DNA from 2 places in the Bacillus sp. DX3.1 genome. Region 1 is predicted to be linked to the other one. Evidence: a T-box and tRNA genes for the amino acid it is inferred to sense, from the RefSeq annotation. Region 1 holds a T-box; the other holds one or more tRNA genes.
The links. A T-box is a leader RNA that pairs with one kind of tRNA and senses whether it is charged. The one in region 1 lies ahead of serS (serine--tRNA ligase), so its partner is inferred to be a tRNA-Ser.
Positions count from the first base shown of each region.

Region 2: it encodes a tRNA-Ser, which carries the amino acid that the T-box ahead of serS (serine--tRNA ligase) is inferred to sense. The anticodon was not compared.

Region 1 covers NZ_CP128153.1:13,445-21,276, forward strand. The annotation lists rRNA gene QRE67_RS00050 (23S ribosomal RNA) at 1-459, shown strand, start outside; rRNA gene rrf (5S ribosomal RNA) at 507-622, shown strand; gene QRE67_RS00060 (YaaC family protein) at 664-1,659, opposite strand; gene guaB (IMP dehydrogenase) at 1,775-3,238, shown strand; gene QRE67_RS00070 (serine hydrolase) at 3,343-4,662, shown strand; gene pdxS (pyridoxal 5'-phosphate synthase lyase subunit PdxS) at 4,823-5,710, shown strand; gene pdxT (pyridoxal 5'-phosphate synthase glutaminase subunit PdxT) at 5,728-6,318, shown strand; T-box leader at 6,373-6,595, shown strand; gene serS (serine--tRNA ligase) at 6,647-7,832, shown strand, end outside.
Region 2 covers NZ_CP128153.1:4,531,068-4,539,790, forward strand. The annotation lists gene QRE67_RS22755 (glucose-1-phosphate adenylyltransferase) at 1-972, opposite strand, end outside; gene glgB (1,4-alpha-glucan branching protein GlgB) at 920-2,857, opposite strand; gene QRE67_RS22765 (L-lactate dehydrogenase) at 3,935-4,879, opposite strand; gene QRE67_RS22770 (alpha/beta fold hydrolase) at 5,424-6,347, shown strand; gene QRE67_RS22775 (hypothetical protein) at 6,332-6,502, opposite strand; tRNA gene QRE67_RS22780 (tRNA-Glu) at 6,697-6,768, opposite strand; tRNA gene QRE67_RS22785 (tRNA-Ser) at 6,777-6,867, opposite strand; tRNA gene QRE67_RS22790 (tRNA-Asn) at 6,871-6,945, opposite strand; tRNA gene QRE67_RS22795 (tRNA-Ile) at 6,950-7,026, opposite strand; tRNA gene QRE67_RS22800 (tRNA-Gly) at 7,035-7,105, opposite strand; tRNA gene QRE67_RS22805 (tRNA-Lys) at 7,113-7,188, opposite strand; tRNA gene QRE67_RS22810 (tRNA-Phe) at 7,226-7,301, opposite strand; tRNA gene QRE67_RS22815 (tRNA-Asp) at 7,311-7,386, opposite strand; tRNA gene QRE67_RS22820 (tRNA-Met) at 7,389-7,465, opposite strand; tRNA gene QRE67_RS22825 (tRNA-Ser) at 7,492-7,584, opposite strand; tRNA gene QRE67_RS22830 (tRNA-Ile) at 7,602-7,678, opposite strand; tRNA gene QRE67_RS22835 (tRNA-Met) at 7,683-7,759, opposite strand; tRNA gene QRE67_RS22840 (tRNA-Ala) at 7,778-7,850, opposite strand; tRNA gene QRE67_RS22845 (tRNA-Pro) at 7,863-7,936, opposite strand; tRNA gene QRE67_RS22850 (tRNA-Arg) at 7,947-8,020, opposite strand; tRNA gene QRE67_RS22855 (tRNA-Leu) at 8,024-8,112, opposite strand; tRNA gene QRE67_RS22860 (tRNA-Gly) at 8,129-8,203, opposite strand; tRNA gene QRE67_RS22865 (tRNA-Leu) at 8,233-8,313, opposite strand; tRNA gene QRE67_RS22870 (tRNA-His) at 8,334-8,409, opposite strand; tRNA gene QRE67_RS22875 (tRNA-Thr) at 8,419-8,494, opposite strand; tRNA gene QRE67_RS22880 (tRNA-Val) at 8,501-8,576, opposite strand; rRNA gene rrf (5S ribosomal RNA) at 8,582-8,697, opposite strand.

The DNA of each region.
Region 1 (7,832 bases):
CCCGGGGATAACAGGCTTATCTCCCCCAAGAGTCCACATCGACGGGGAGGTTTGGCACCTCGATGTCGGCTCATCGCATCCTGGGGCTGTAGTCGGTCCCAAGGGTTGGGCTGTTCGCCCATTAAAGCGGTACGCGAGCTGGGTTCAGAACGTCGTGAGACAGTTCGGTCCCTATCCGTCGTGGGCGCAGGAAATTTGAGAGGAGCTGTCCTTAGTACGAGAGGACCGGGATGGACGCACCGCTGGTGTACCAGTTGTTCTGCCAAGGGCATAGCTGGGTAGCTATGTGCGGAAGGGATAAGTGCTGAAAGCATCTAAGCATGAAGCCCCCCTCAAGATGAGATTTCCCATAGCGTAAGCTAGTAAGATCCCTGAAAGATGATCAGGTTGATAGGTTCGAGGTGGAAGCATGGTGACATGTGGAGCTGACGAATACTAATAGATCGAGGACTTAACCATATAATATGAAGCAATGTTATCTAGTTTTGAAGGAATATCCTTCATAGTTTGGTGATGATGGCAGAGAGGTCACACCCGTTCCCATACCGAACACGGAAGTTAAGCTCTCTAGCGCCGATGGTAGTTGGGACCTTGTCCCTGTGAGAGTAGGACGTCGCCAAGCAATCAAAGACGAGTCATAATGACTCGTCTTTTTTGTATTTCCTAAGAAATGGCGGATTGTTGAGTAAGTAAAAACAACGAAATATAATAAGGGATTTTTTGAGCAGAGACAGCTAAAAATTGATAAATAAACGGATAATCTTCAGAAGCATAGCTTCCCAATAAGTCGTACCACCAATCTGTTTCATAGCGAGAAATCATACTCAAATTGTAGAGTAGTAAATAATGTGTAAGTAGTTCCGGTAAAAGTGCTTTATGATTACGGACATCATGAGTTGTCGGTAAATAGTAGGTATGTGTATGACAATCATAAGAAAAAGGTGTGCTATATAATGGATTCCATGTTTCAATAGGTGTCGAAAACACTAAGGAAGATTTATTTAATTCATTTGGCGTGTAGTGAATAAAAAGATGCTTACATGTTGTTTCTATATGACGAATAAAACGTTCTTTCGTCATATGCAAACGATCTAGTATAGCAGGGGGAAATGAAATATGATGTTCACTTACTTTATCGACTTTGTATAGCATTTGTTTTTTTTGACTGTACTGAAACAGGTTTTTTAATTCAGCAATTTTTTTCGTTAGTTCTAGCATTGTAAATTTTTCAGTTTCCAAATGTTTCATGTGAAACATTCGTTCCGCCACATGAGTAAATAACCCATTTTTTTGTATTTTTACTTCATCTTCTAAAAATTGATATCCTTGTTTCTTTCGTTTACGTGTTGTTACGCCGTGTGCTAAGACTGTCGTTGATTCTGGATAATTCGGATCGACGGTTAATAAGCAAGCCTTTAAGAGCTGGCTCATGCCATAAAACTGCAACATAGGTTGAATGGAGAATGGGGCAGTTTTACATAATTCATAATAACTTTTCCCATGTTCCAAATAATAAATAAAGGGATAGCAATTTTCGAAGCTCTTCTTTTCAGCATTTTCAATAGGTAATTTTTCATAGCAGTGGACAAGATAACGTTGTACATGTTGGGATGAAAAAAAGAAACTTAATTGCTGCCAAGTATGAGATGTATGGTGCATGTAATACACTCCTTTTATTATCTAAAAATTCAAACATATATGTACTTTCTTGACAGTATTTTAACCAATTGATAAGCTACTAATAATAATTTCTGGTATCATAGGGGGAAAATTTATGTGGGAATCTAAATTTGTTAAAGAAGGTTTGACATTCGATGATGTATTACTTGTACCAGCGAAGTCAGATATATTGCCAAGAGAAGTAAGTGTAAAAACTGTTCTATCTGAAAGCTTACAGTTAAACATTCCTTTAATTAGTGCAGGTATGGATACAGTAACAGAAGCTGATATGGCGATTGCTATGGCACGTCAAGGCGGCTTAGGGATTGTTCATAAGAATATGTCTATTGAGCAACAAGCCGAGCAGGTTGATAAAGTAAAGCGCTCTGAGAGCGGCGTTATTACAGATCCTTTCTTTTTAACTCCAGAACATCAAGTATATGATGCAGAACATCTTATGGGAAAATATCGTATTTCAGGTGTACCAATTGTAAATAATTTAGATGAGCAAAAACTAGTTGGTATTATTACAAACCGTGATATGCGTTTCATTCAAGACTACTCTATTAAAATTTCCGATGTGATGACAAAAGAGCAATTAATTACAGCTCCTGTTGGCACAACACTAGAAGATGCTGAAAAGATTCTCCAGAAATATAAAATTGAAAAACTCCCTCTTGTTGATAATCACGGTGTATTACAAGGGCTTATCACAATTAAAGATATTGAAAAAGTAATTGAATTTCCAAACTCTGCAAAAGATACGCAAGGTCGTTTACTTGTTGGAGCAGCAGTTGGTGTAACAGCAGACGCAATGCTTCGTATCGATGCATTAGTGAAAGCGAATGTTGACGTAATTGTTCTTGATACAGCTCATGGACATTCTCATGGTGTTATTGAAAAAGTAAAAGAAGTTCGTGCGAAATATCCATCATTGAATATTATCGCAGGTAATGTTGCTACAGCTGAAGCGACACGCGCATTAATCGAAGCAGGTGCAAATATTATTAAAGTTGGTATTGGACCTGGCTCTATTTGTACAACACGCGTTGTGGCAGGTGTTGGTGTACCACAATTAACGGCAGTATATGATTGTGCAACAGAAGCTCGTAAGCATGGTATTCCAGTGATTGCTGATGGCGGCATTAAATACTCTGGAGATATGGTAAAAGCGTTAGCAGCAGGTGCACACGTTGTTATGCTTGGAAGTATCTTTGCTGGTGTAGCAGAAAGCCCAGGAGAAACTGAAATTTACCAAGGACGTCAATTTAAAGTATACCGCGGCATGGGTTCTGTTGGAGCAATGGAAAAAGGAAGTAAAGATCGTTACTTCCAAGAAGGCAACAAAAAACTTGTTCCAGAAGGAATTGAGGGACGAGTACCATTTAAAGGTCCTTTAGCTGATACAGTTCACCAATTAGTTGGTGGCTTACGTGCAGGTATGGGATATTGTGGAGCACAAGATTTAGAGTTCTTACGTGAGAGTGCACAATTTATTCGCATGTCAGGTGCTGGCTTACGCGAAAGTCATCCACATGATGTACAAATTACAAAAGAATCTCCAAATTACTCTTTATAATGTCTTATATGTAAATGGACAGAGACCTAGTATCTCTGTCTATTTTTTTTTGATTATGTTAAAATAACGGTTATGTGAATACAAAGATATTGGGGGTAACAACAGTGAAAGGTATGTTTTGCAAGCGATTCATCGCAATGGTAACAGTGCTTACGCTATTTTGCAGCATGTTTGTTACATATAGCAGTGCATCGGCAGAAACAAGCTCTGCTTTAAATATTGAAGCAGGTGCAGCAATTTTAGTGGAAGCAAATTCTGGGAAAATTTTATATCAAAAAAATGCAGATGAATTACTAGCGATTGCTAGTATGACAAAAATGATGAGTGAGTACTTAGTTCATGAAGCAGTAGACAAAGGAAAACTGAAGTGGAATCAAAAGGTAAAGGTTTCTGACTATGCGCACACGGTTTCACAGGATCGCTCATTATCCAACGTTCCTCTAGAAAATGGCGGATCTTATACAGTGAAAGAGCTATATGAAGCCATGGGCATTTATTCTGCAAATGGTGCAACAATTGCTTTAGCTGAAGCTGTTGCAGGATCGGAAGCAGATTTTGTAAAAATGATGAATGATAAAGCAAAAGAGCTTGGATTGAAAAATTATAAGTTTGTAAACTCTACGGGATTATCAAACAAAGATTTAAAAGGTAAACATCCAGAAGGAACAACACCGGATGAAGAAAATAAAATGTCTGCTAGAGATTGTGCAATCTTGGCACAACGTCTGATTCAAGATTTCCCAAATGTATTAGAAACGGCTGGAATTCCGAAAAAGACATTCCAAGAAGGTGGAAAATATCCGATTGAGATGGCTAACTGGAACTGGATGTTAAAAGGATTAATCATGGAGTATGAAGGCGTAGATGGTCTCAAAACAGGATCTACTCCAGAAGCTGGGGATTGCTTTACAGGCACAGCGGAGAGAAATGGTATGCGTTTAATTTCTGTTGTTATTAAAACAAATTCTCATACAGCACGCTTTGCAGAAACGAAGAAACTATTTGATTACGGTTTTACAAACTTTGAAGCGAAAAAGGTATATCCAAAGGGTTCAGCCGTAAAGGGACATGAAACTGTACAAGTAAAGAAAGCGAAAGATACGGATGTAGCATTGCAAACGAAACAAGCTATCGTACTTCCAATGCCAAAAGGAAGTAAAGATGTTTATAAAACAGAATTTAAAGCAATGAAAGAAAGACAAGAAGCACCAATTAAAAAGGGTACAACAATTGGTCAAATGGTTGTATCAGCTAAAGATGGTAATGATGCTGGCTTCTTAACAGGTAAGTCCTTACAAGTAGATCTTGTAACAAAAGCAGAAGTAGAAAAAGCTAACTGGTTCACTCTTTCTATGCGTGGAATCGGTTCTTTCTTTGGCGGCATTTGGAACAGTGCTGTTGACACAGTAAAAGGTTGGTTTTAAAAGCTCCTCATTGTAGGAGCTTTTTTTATTTACTATTTTTCATACTGACTTTATCAAAAAATAGTAGACAAGCCTCTAATAGTTAGTGGTAGAATGTAAGAGTATTCTTAATTTTCGCCGTTAATGGGGAAAAGCAATTCACCTAGGGGGGTTTTTGTACATGACAAATGTAACAGGAACAGAGCGTGTAAAACGCGGAATGGCAGAAATGCAAAAAGGCGGCGTCATCATGGACGTAGTTAACGCTGAACAAGCTAAAATTGCGGAAGAAGCAGGTGCGGTTGCTGTTATGGCATTAGAACGTGTTCCTGCAGATATTCGTGCGGCAGGTGGCGTTGCACGCATGGCGGATCCAACAATTGTAGAAGATGTAATGGGTGCCGTATCGATTCCAGTTATGGCAAAATGCCGTATTGGGCATCTTGTAGAAGCTCGTGTACTAGAATCATTAGGGGTAGACTACATTGATGAGAGCGAAGTATTAACTCCAGCTGATGAAGTGTATCATTTAAATAAACGTGACTACACTGTTCCGTTCGTATGTGGATGTCGTGATATTGGGGAAGCGGCACGTCGTATTGCAGAAGGTGCATCCATGCTTCGTACAAAAGGTGAGCCTGGAACAGGAAACATTGTAGAGGCTGTACGTCATATGCGTCAAGTAAACGCAGAAATTCGTCAAGTTGCGAATCTACGTGAAGATGAATTAATGACATATGCAAAAAACACTGGGGCTCCTTATGAAGTATTACTTGAAATTAAACGTCTTGGTCGTTTACCAGTTGTAAACTTTGCAGCAGGTGGTGTTGCAACGCCAGCAGATGCTGCATTAATGATGCAACTTGGTGCAGATGGTGTATTCGTAGGATCTGGTATTTTCAAATCAGAAAACCCAGAAAAATTTGCACGTGCGATTGTTGAAGCGACAACACATTACGAAGACTATGAATTAATTGCAAGCCTTTCTAAAGGATTAGGCACTGCAATGAAAGGTGTCGAAATTTCAACATTATTACCAGAACAACGCATGCAAGAGCGCGGTTGGTAATTAAAGGAGATTTTAACATGGTTATAGTTGGTGTATTAGGTCTTCAAGGAGCTGTACGTGAACATGTGAAGGCAGTTGAAGCAAGTGGTGCAGAAGCTGTTATCGTGAAACGTGTGGAACAACTTGAAGAAATTGATGGACTTATTTTACCGGGTGGTGAAAGCACAACAATGCGCCGCCTAATTGATAAATATGGGTTTATGGAACCGCTTCGCAAGTTTGCCAAATCGGGTAAACCGATGTTTGGTACGTGTGCAGGTATGATTTTACTTGCAAAAAATCTTGTAGGCTATGAGGAATCTCATATTGGTGCCATGGATATTACGGTTGAGCGCAATGCATTTGGTCGCCAAAAGGATAGCTTTGAAGTTGCTCTTTCGATAAAAGGCGTAGGGGAAGACTTTGTTGGTGTATTTATTCGTGCGCCATATGTGGTGAACGTAGCAGACAATGTTGAGGTTCTTTCTACACATGATGATCGAATGGTAGCAGTAAAGCAAGGTCCATTTTTAGCTGCTTCGTTCCATCCAGAGCTAACGGATGATCATCGCGTTACAGCATATTTTGTACAGATGGTGAAAGAAGCGAAAATGAAAAAAGTTGTATAAGTAACTTGCAACTTGTGAAAGATTATAGTAAATTGATGGTAACAATTTTATAAGATAAACGTGTTGATAGGAAGTAGTAACAAATTTTGTTTCTTGTAGAGAGTCGGTGGTTGGTGAAAACCGATAGAAGCAATTTGTGAATCCATCCTAGAATGAAATGTGGAATGTCATTTGAGACTAGTAAACATTTCCGGTGAAGAGTCGTTATTTCTACTTGAGAGGAAGGCAATATTGCTTTCAACTAGGGTGGCAACGCGGTTTAACTTCCGTCCCTTTTTTACAGGGACGGGAGTTTTTTGTTTTTATAAATAAAAAGGAGGAATACATAATGCTTGATATTAAATTTTTACGTACAAACTTTGAAGAAGTAAAAGCAAAATTACAGCATAGAGGCGAAGATTTAACTGATTTTGGTCGCTTTGAAGAACTAGATACAAAAAGAAGAGAGCTTCTTGTGCAAACAGAAGAGTTAAAAAGTAAGCGTAATGAAGTGTCTCAACAAATTTCTGTATTAAAACGCGAAAAGAAAGACGCAGACGCGCTAATTGTAGAGATGCGAGAAGTAGGAGAGAAAGTAAAGGATCTTGATAATGAGCTTCGCGTAGTGGAAGAAGATTTAGAACGATTAATGCTTTCTATCCCAAATATTCCTCATGAATCTGCGCCAATTGGGGAAACAGAGGATGATAATGTACAGGCGCGCACTTGGGGAGAAGTAAAAGAATTTGGTTTTGAACCAAAACCCCATTGGGACCTTGCTACTGACCTGGAGATTTTAGACTTTGAACGTGCAGCTAAAGTAACAGGAAGTCGTTTTGTATTTTATAAAGGTGCAGGCGCAAGATTAGAGCGTGCTTTAATTAGCTTTATGCTTGACCTTCACACAGACGAGCACGGTTATGAAGAAGTTTTACCTCCTTATATGGTAAACCGTGCAAGCATGACAGGAACAGGACAACTTCCAAAGTTTGAAGAAGATGCGTTTCGTATTGAAAGCGAAGATTACTTCTTAATTCCTACAGCCGAAGTACCTGTAACAAATATGCACCGTGATGAAATTTTAAACAGAGAGCAGTTACCAATTCGCTATGCAGCATTTAGCTCATGTTTCCGTTCTGAAGCAGGATCTGCTGGTCGTGATACACGTGGTTTAATTCGTCAACATCAATTCAATAAAGTAGAACTTGTGAAGTTTGTGAAACCAGAAGATTCTTATGAAGAATTAGAAAAGTTAACAAATGATGCAGAACGCGTGTTACAATTATTAGGTCTACCGTATCGCGTTATGAGCATGTGCACAGGAGATTTAGGATTTACAGCAGCGAAGAAATACGATATCGAAGTATGGATTCCGAGCTACGGTACATATCGTGAAATCTCTTCTTGTAGTAACTTTGAGGCATTCCAAGCAAGACGTGCAAACATTCGTTTCCGCCGCGATACAAATGCAAAACCGGAACATGTTCATACATTAAATGGATCTGGACTTGCAATTGGACGTACAGTTGCAGCAA
Region 2 (8,723 bases), 660 kb from region 1:
ACTTCCTTCTCCAACTGTTACCCCTTGGAATAGAACAGAATGCGCTACATCCCCTTCAATTACACAGCCTTCATTAATTAGTGATTCCTCTACCTTTGCCTTCTCAGAAATATATTGCGGTGGTTGGTTGGGATTCACAGAATACACACGCCAGCCACGGTCATATAAATTCAAAGATGATTCCTCACGAAGCAAATCCATATTTGCTTCCCATAAACTTTTCACCGTACCAACATCTTTCCAATAGCCACTAAATGGATACGCCATTAATTTCTTCTTTTCATCTAATAAAAGTGGAATTACATCCTTTCCAAAATCATTACTCGAGTCTGGATTTCTTGCATCCATCTCTAAATACTCTTTCAAAACAGACCAATTAAAAATATATATCCCCATCGATGCAAGGTTACTTCTTGGATATTGTGGTTTTTCTTCAAACTCAACAACTTCCATTTCTTCATTTGTATTCATAATTCCAAAACGACTTGCTTCTTCCCAAGGTACTTCAATAACAGAAATAGAAACGTCTGCCTCTTTTTCAATATGATAATCCAGCATTTTGCTATAATCCATCGTATAAATGTGATCGCCTGATAAAATCAGAACATATTCTGGATTATACTGACATAAATAATTCAAGTTTTGATAAATCGCACTAGCAGTCCCTGTATACCATTTCACGCCAGAAGATTCCGCATACGGTGGAAGTACAGTTACCCCTCCATTAACACGATCTAAATCCCATGCGCTCCCAATACCAATATAATTATGAAGCTCTAGCGGTTGGTACTGCGTCAATATCCCGACCGTTTCAATTCCAGAATTTGCACAATTACTTAATGTGAAATCGATAATTCGATATTTACCGCCAAATGGAACAGCTGGCTTAGCTAAATTCTTTGTTAACGCACTTAAACGACTACCTTTTCCCCCTGCCAATAACATCGCTACGCAAGTCTGCTTTTGAACCATCTTGTTTTTTGCTCCCCTTTCTCGCTTTCACTGGCCGTAAAATTGAAACGCCAAATGGTGGAATTGTTATTTCTACATGAGCAGACTGATTATGATACGGCTCTATAATCGTCTTTAACCGTTTTTTATTTACCTGTCCTGAACCACCGTATACCGGATCATCACTATTTAAAATCTCGTTATAATATTGAAATGCTGGTACACCTACTTTGTAGTTTTCATACACAGCATTTGTGAAATTACATACAACAACAAGGATCTCTTCCTCTTTCTCCCCTTTGCGAATAAATGAAAAGATACTTTGTTCTCGGTTATCTGCATCAATCCACTCAAATCCTTCTTGTGAATGATCTAATTGCCAAAGTGGCTTTGAGCGCTTATACAATGCTATGAGCTCTTTAAAGTAATCATGCATACGATCATGCATTTCAAAATCATGTAAGTTCCAATCTAAATCTTCGAGATCTTTCCACTCATCAAATTGTCCAAATTCTCCACCCATAAAGAGCAATTTCTTCCCTGGATGTGTAAAGAAATATCCGTACAATAAACGAAGTTGAGCAAACTTCGACCAATAATCTCCCGGCATTTTATTTAATAACGATTTTTTTCCGTGAACAACTTCATCGTGGGATAAGGGTAAAATAAAGTTTTCTGAATAAGCATATAGCAAAGAAAATGTCATTTTCTCATGAATATATTTACGATATTCTGGTGCACATTCCATATATTTCAGTACATCATTCATCCAGCCCATATTCCACTTATAATTAAAACCAAGTCCGCCCTCATACGTTGGCGCAGTCACAAGTGGCCAAGCTGTTGAATCTTCAGCGGTCATCAGAAATGTCGAATCCTCAGCAAATACCACCTCATTTAATTGGCGTAAAAAGGCGACCGCATGTTCATTACTTTGCTGCTTTCCATCCTTTTCCCAATACAACATATTTGCAACTGCATCAACACGAAAACCGTCAATATGATAATATTTCATCCAAAACAGTGCATTCGAAATTAAAAAGTTTCGAACTTCCTGTTTTCCTAAATCAAAATTTACCGTTCCCCAAACATGATTTTCTTGTACATCAGAGTCCCTATATTCATACGTTGGTTCTCCATCAAATAAATACAGCCCATGAGCATCCTTACAAAAATGTCCTGGTACCCAATCTAAAATGACACCGATTCCATATTTATGACATTCATCGACAAAATACATAAAATCATGCGGCGTACCAAATCGACTCGTCATCGCATAATATCCAGTACCTTGATATCCCCAAGAACGATCGTACGGATGCTCAATAAGCGGCATGATTTCAATATGAGTAAATTGATGCTCCACTACATAAGGAATAAGCTCCTCTGCCATTTCTCGATACGAATAAAGCGAGCCATCTTCTTTCTTTTTCCATGAACCAAAATGCAATTCATAAATTGCCATTGCTTCTTGATAAATCGGCTTTCGCTTCTTTTTTCGAGACCAATTTTTATCATTCCATTCATATCCTCTTATATCAAAAATAACAGATGCCGTATTCGGTCGTACTTCTGCATATGTTGCATATGGATCTGCTTTTAAAATTATTTCATCACCAGAAGTTTTGATTGCATACTTATATATTTCGTATGCCTCCAGTTCCGGTATGAATAATGACCAAATACCTTGCTCTGTCATTTTTACCATCCTATTTTTTTCGTTGTCCCATTCATTGAAATCTCCGACAACACTTACGACTTTCGCATGAGGAGCCCATACTGTAAAACGTACCCCTTGTATTTCATGCTCTGTTACAAGATGACCTCCAAACATGTTATAACTCTCATGACATCCTTCTTTATGAAATTCATACAATCCTTCTTCCATACAATTTGTTACATCCAATATGTTCACCTCACTAAGATGACAGAATTTTTAATACTATTCACTATTCGATAATAAACTGAAATATCCTTGTGAAATTTTAAATAAAGATACGCTTTTTCATTAAAATCTAAGAAAATATTGACATATTTGATAAAAAACATCGAATTTTGACGAATATTCATTGAAAGCGTTTTATTTGAGTATAATTTTTTAATAAAGTTATTACCAAAACAATGGAAAAACATCAACAATCGGGGTTTTAGGAACAACCATCCTCCTAGCTCTCTTATTTCATTCTGTGAAATTTAGAAATTAACAACAGAAGTCCGCTCCCTCAAACATATGTAATGTACAGCACAAAGTTTTTTTCTTTTTTGTAATATAAGGTATAATTTTGACAAAACCAAACACGAACGTACATTCTCAATTGCGTTAAGTCTTCTGAAACACTGTAATGAAAGAAAAGGGAGAAAATAAGAGGGCAGCTATAACGCAAGTATACATATCTTAGAAAAAAAATTAGAACAATTACTTGCGATAGCCAACTATATAAATACAAATTAAAAAACCGACATAAAACCCTTCTTTTTAGGTGGGAGAGAGCATCCGACCATGCATAGAAGCGGTCAGATCCTTTTCCTGTCCAGACATAGTGAAAACAAAGAGAGAAAACGAGTGCAGGTCACCTTTTGTTATTCATAGCCGCGGCTATATGTCGAAAAATCAAAATGGACTTATATAACTGAAAGTGTGGGGCAAGGTTGTATCCAAACAGTATAAATAACGCCTGTGGAGAGCATATAAGACTCATTGGGTATCTAATGTGCAAAAGGGTTATGAAACAGGAAATCCTTCTTCAAACAGCTCATTAGAGTGTTAGGAAGGGATCATTAGATATCTTGAAGAAATTAGGCTTAACGCAAAAAAAATAAGAGATATACAAAAACGCACTCTATCCTAACATAGAGTGCGTTTTGCTATAATCGATCCTTTCCAGCAAAAGTGTATACTTGGGGATATACAGGGAAACCGGAAAAGGAATTTATATAAAAAATTCAGAAGGGAGAAGCAGCCCCCACTTCTGAACAATTTATCTTATAGTACTGGTGCCATAGTTTCTTTTAATACTTTTACAGAATGAGCAAATTTCGCTTTTTCTTCTTCATTTAACTCAAGCTCAACAATTTCACGAACACCTTCGCGGTTAATTACAGCCGGTACACCTACATAGGCATCAGCTTCGCCGTATTGACCTTCTAGGTATGCAGATACAGTTAACACGCTATTCTCGTTGTTTAAGATCGCTTTAGTTACACGTAGAAGTGACATACCGATTCCGTAGTAAGTTGCACCTTTACGCTCAATGATATGGTAAGCAGCATCGCGTACATTTACAAAGATTTTATCTAAATCATTTTGATTATACTGTTCATTGTTCGCTAAAATTGTTTCTAGTTTTTGTACACCTACTGTAGTGTGGCTCCAAACCGGAAGCTCAGTATCACCATGTTCACCGATAACGTATGCGTGAACGTTGCGTGGATCTACATTTAAGTAGTCACCTAGCATATAGCGGAAACGAGCAGAGTCTAAAGTTGTACCAGAACCAATTACGCGCTCTTTTGGTAATCCAGATTCTTTCCAAGTTACATAAGTTAAAATATCAACTGGGTTAGTTGCAATTAAGAAGATACCATCAAATCCACTATCCATAATGCCACGAACGATTTGTTTAAAGATTTTTGTATTCTTTTCAACTAAATCTAAGCGAGTTTCACCTGGCTTTTGTGGTAATCCAGCAGTGATAACAACAAGATCTGCATCTTTACAATCTGCATAGCTACCATTCCAAATTTTTGTTGGTGCTGGAGCAAATGGAACTGCATGGCTTAAATCCATTGCTTCTCCTTCTGCTTTTGCTTCATTTACGTCAACAAGAACGAATTCCTCAGCTACACCTTGGTTAATCATAGAATATGCATAACTACAACCTACAGCACCTGTTCCTACTAATACTACACGATTGATACCTTTTTTCATGATAAATTCTCCTCTCTATGGTTCACTTCTTTATTATTGTCATTTAAGTAATTAATTAAAATACTAATTTAATGTTGTTTAACTTCCTTACATTCATATTGTAGCATGAATCATTGTGAATACATTCACAAATTATGACCTATTTGTGAACTTTTTCACAGATAGGAGAAAGTTATCGTATCAGGTGTGGAATCAATCTCAATGGAAGCCTTTTCTTTAGATTGTGAAAAAGCTTATTTCAGTGCGCTCTCACAATTTGTTCCTTAAAAGTAAGTGGAAAAAATCTTCTTTTTCTGACCAATAATAAAGTGAAACTTTAATCAGTGGGGGGTTTTTCATCCCCCACTGATTATTAGTCCTCACCAATCGGGCTTTTACGGGCAGTTTATCCTCCACCTAACTTCTTTGTTTTTTGCTGAATTTTGAGGTGGGGATATTACTGCCCGTTAATGCGGGATAAATCCCAGTATTTACAAATAGATCAACCCTATTATATAATTAGACTGAACGGTCGGTTTAATTAGCGGGATAAGGAGTGAATAAAATGAAGAATCATATTATAACATTACAAGACGGACGCACTTTAGCATATATAGAGTATGGACAAACAAATGGATTACCAGTAATGCTGTTCCATGGTACACCTGGTTCAAGAATTTGGGCATTGGAAGATGATATGATTGCAAAGCGATTAGGCATACGGCTTATTTCTATAGATAGACCTGGATACGGACTCTCTGATCCAAAACGTAATAGAACAGTTTTAGATTGGCCTGATGATGTTAATGAGTTAGCAAATCAACTGCAGCTCCCAACTTTTTCTATTATAGGTGTATCAGGCGGTGGAGCTTATGCAGCAGCTTGTGCTTACAAAATTCCCGAACGCTTGCAATGCGTAAACATGGTTTCTAGTGTAGCTCCATTTGAAAATGAGAAGCCTCCTGTTAGCATGTGCCGTGAAAATCGAATCGCTTTCTTTATCTCCAAACGATTACCTTGGATATTAAAATGGGCTTATCGTTCACAAAAAAAGCAAATGGAAAAGAATCCTGAAAAATATATGCAATCGATGAAAAAAGGTAACACACATTTATGTGAATGGGACCAACAGTTCATCAAAACGGATGAAGATATTAAAGTAGCTATGATTCATATGAAAGAAGCGCTGCGAAATAGTGTAGATGAAGCTGTAACAGAACCTGTACTCTTAGCAAAATCTTGGGGATTTACTTTTAAAGATATTTCTATCCCTATGCATATTTGGCATGGTACAGCTGACACTTTAGCCTCCATAGAAGAAATAAAAAAAGTAGCAGCAGATATTCCCTATGTAACAACCCACTATATAAAAGATGCAGGACATTTTTTACCCGATGATCCTCACATATGGGAATCTATTTTACAAACAATCATTAATGATGCAAATTGTAAAGACGAATCCAATACAACATTTTATACTTCCATTTGATCCATTAGTATAAGAATCAACACAACCAAAATGTCGATTCCAGCTAAAATAGCAAAATAAAATCCATCTACTTTAAATAAAAGTGAAACAACAGGAAATGAAATTGTCTCTAGCCCAAATAATATAATTAACATCCCAATGCGCTTTGCTAACATTTTTTCATTCTTTGGATGGAATATAACATTATATCCGGCTATAAAAGGAGTTCTTTCCTTTTTTGATATGCCCACACCAATCCAAATAAATAAGCAGACTGTTGAAAGTCTGCCCTAGCTTGAAAGATATGTCCATTCATAACATAATATTATAAATAAAAAAGAGATAGCAGATTATGCTATCTCTTTTCGTATGACCCGTACGGGATTCGAACCCGTGTTACCGCCGTGAAAGGGCGGTGTCTTAACCGCTTGACCAACGGGCCAAAATATATGGCAGAGAAGAAGGGATTCGAACCCTCGCACCGCGTAAGCGATCTACTCCCTTAGCAGGGGAGCCCCTTGAGCCACTTGGGTACTTCTCTATATGGCTCCGCAGGTAGGAATCGAACCTACGACCGATCGGTTAACAGCCGATAGCTCTACCGCTGAGCTACTGCGGAATAATGGTGGGCCTAAATGGACTCGAACCATCGACCTCACGCTTATCAGGCGTGCGCTCTAACCAGCTGAGCTATAGGCCCAAAACAAAAGCGGGTGAAGAGAATCGAACTCTCGACCAGAGCTTGGAAGGCTCTTGTTTTACCACTAAACTACACCCGCATAAAAATGGTGAGCCATGAAGGATTCGAACCTTCGACCCTCTGATTAAAAGTCAGATGCTCTACCAACTGAGCTAATGGCTCATTTAAACTAAATAAGCAATCACCAAATGAAATATGATGGTGGCTCGGGACGGAATCGAACCGCCGACACGAGGATTTTCAGTCCTCTGCTCTACCGACTGAGCTACCGAGCCAAAAATAAATGGCGGTCCCGACCGGGGTCGAACCGGCGATCTCCTGCGTGACAGGCAGGCATGTTAACCACTACACCACGGGACCATTGGTTGCGGGGACAGGATTTGAACCTGCGACCTTCGGGTTATGAGCCCGACGAGCTACCAGACTGCTCCACCCCGCGACGATATAATATTCTTTTTTTAAAAATGGAGGAGGTAGAGGGATTCGAACCCCCGCGCGACTCTCGCCGCCTGTCGGTTTTCAAGACCGATCCCTTCAGCCGAACTTGGGTATACCTCCGAGATATTTACTTTAAATGGTGGACCTTGTAGGACTCGAACCTACGACCGGACGGTTATGAGCCGTCTGCTCTAACCAGCTGAGCTAAAGGTCCTTTATGGTAGCGGCGGAGGGGATCGAACCCCCGACCTCACGGGTATGAACCGTACGCTCTAGCCAGCTGAGCTACACCGCCATAATAAAGTTAAATAAGTGGAGCCTAGCGGGATCGAACCGCTGACCTCCTGCGTGCAAGGCAGGCGCTCTCCCAGCTGAGCTAAGGCCCCATGTTAAAACTATCGGGAAGACAGGATTCGAACCTGCGACCCCCTGGTCCCAAACCAGGTGCTCTACCAAGCTGAGCCACTTCCCGTTAATAAAAGCGCGCCCGAGAGGACTCGAACCCCTAACCTTTTGATCCGTAGTCAAACGCTCTATCCAATTGAGCTACGGGCGCATATGGTGCCGAGGGCGGGGGTCGAACCCGCACGGTGGTCACCCACCGCAGGATTTTAAGTCCTGTGCGTCTGCCTGTTCCGCCACCCCGGCATGTCATATTGAAAATTGGAGCGGAAGACGGGATTCGAACCCGCGACCCCAACCTTGGCAAGGTTGTATTCTACCACTGAACTACTTCCGCAAGACATGTATGAGTTATAAAATTGAAAGTGCGGGTGAAGGGAGTCGAACCCCCACGCCAAAGGCGCCAGATCCTAAGTCTGGTGCGTCTGCCAATTCCGCCACACCCGCATATTATCTTTTATAAAAAATGGGGCGACTGATGGGAATCGAACCCACGAATGCCGGAGCCACAATCCGGTGCGTTAACCACTTCGCCACAACCGCCATAGTTACTGGTGCCGGCTAGAGGACTTGAACCCCCAACCTACTGATTACAAGTCAGTTGCTCTACCAATTGAGCTAAGCCGGCAATATATGGTGGAGGATGACGGGCTCGAACCGCCGACCCCCTGCTTGTAAGGCAGGTGCTCTCCCAGCTGAGCTAATCCTCCACTTTGCCTGGCAACGTCCTACTCTCACAGGGACAAGGTCCCAACTACCATCGGCGCTAGAGAGCTTAACTTCCGTGTTCGGTATGGGAACGGGTGTGACCTCTCTGCCATCATTACCAGACTATATTCATTTGAGACAATCATTAT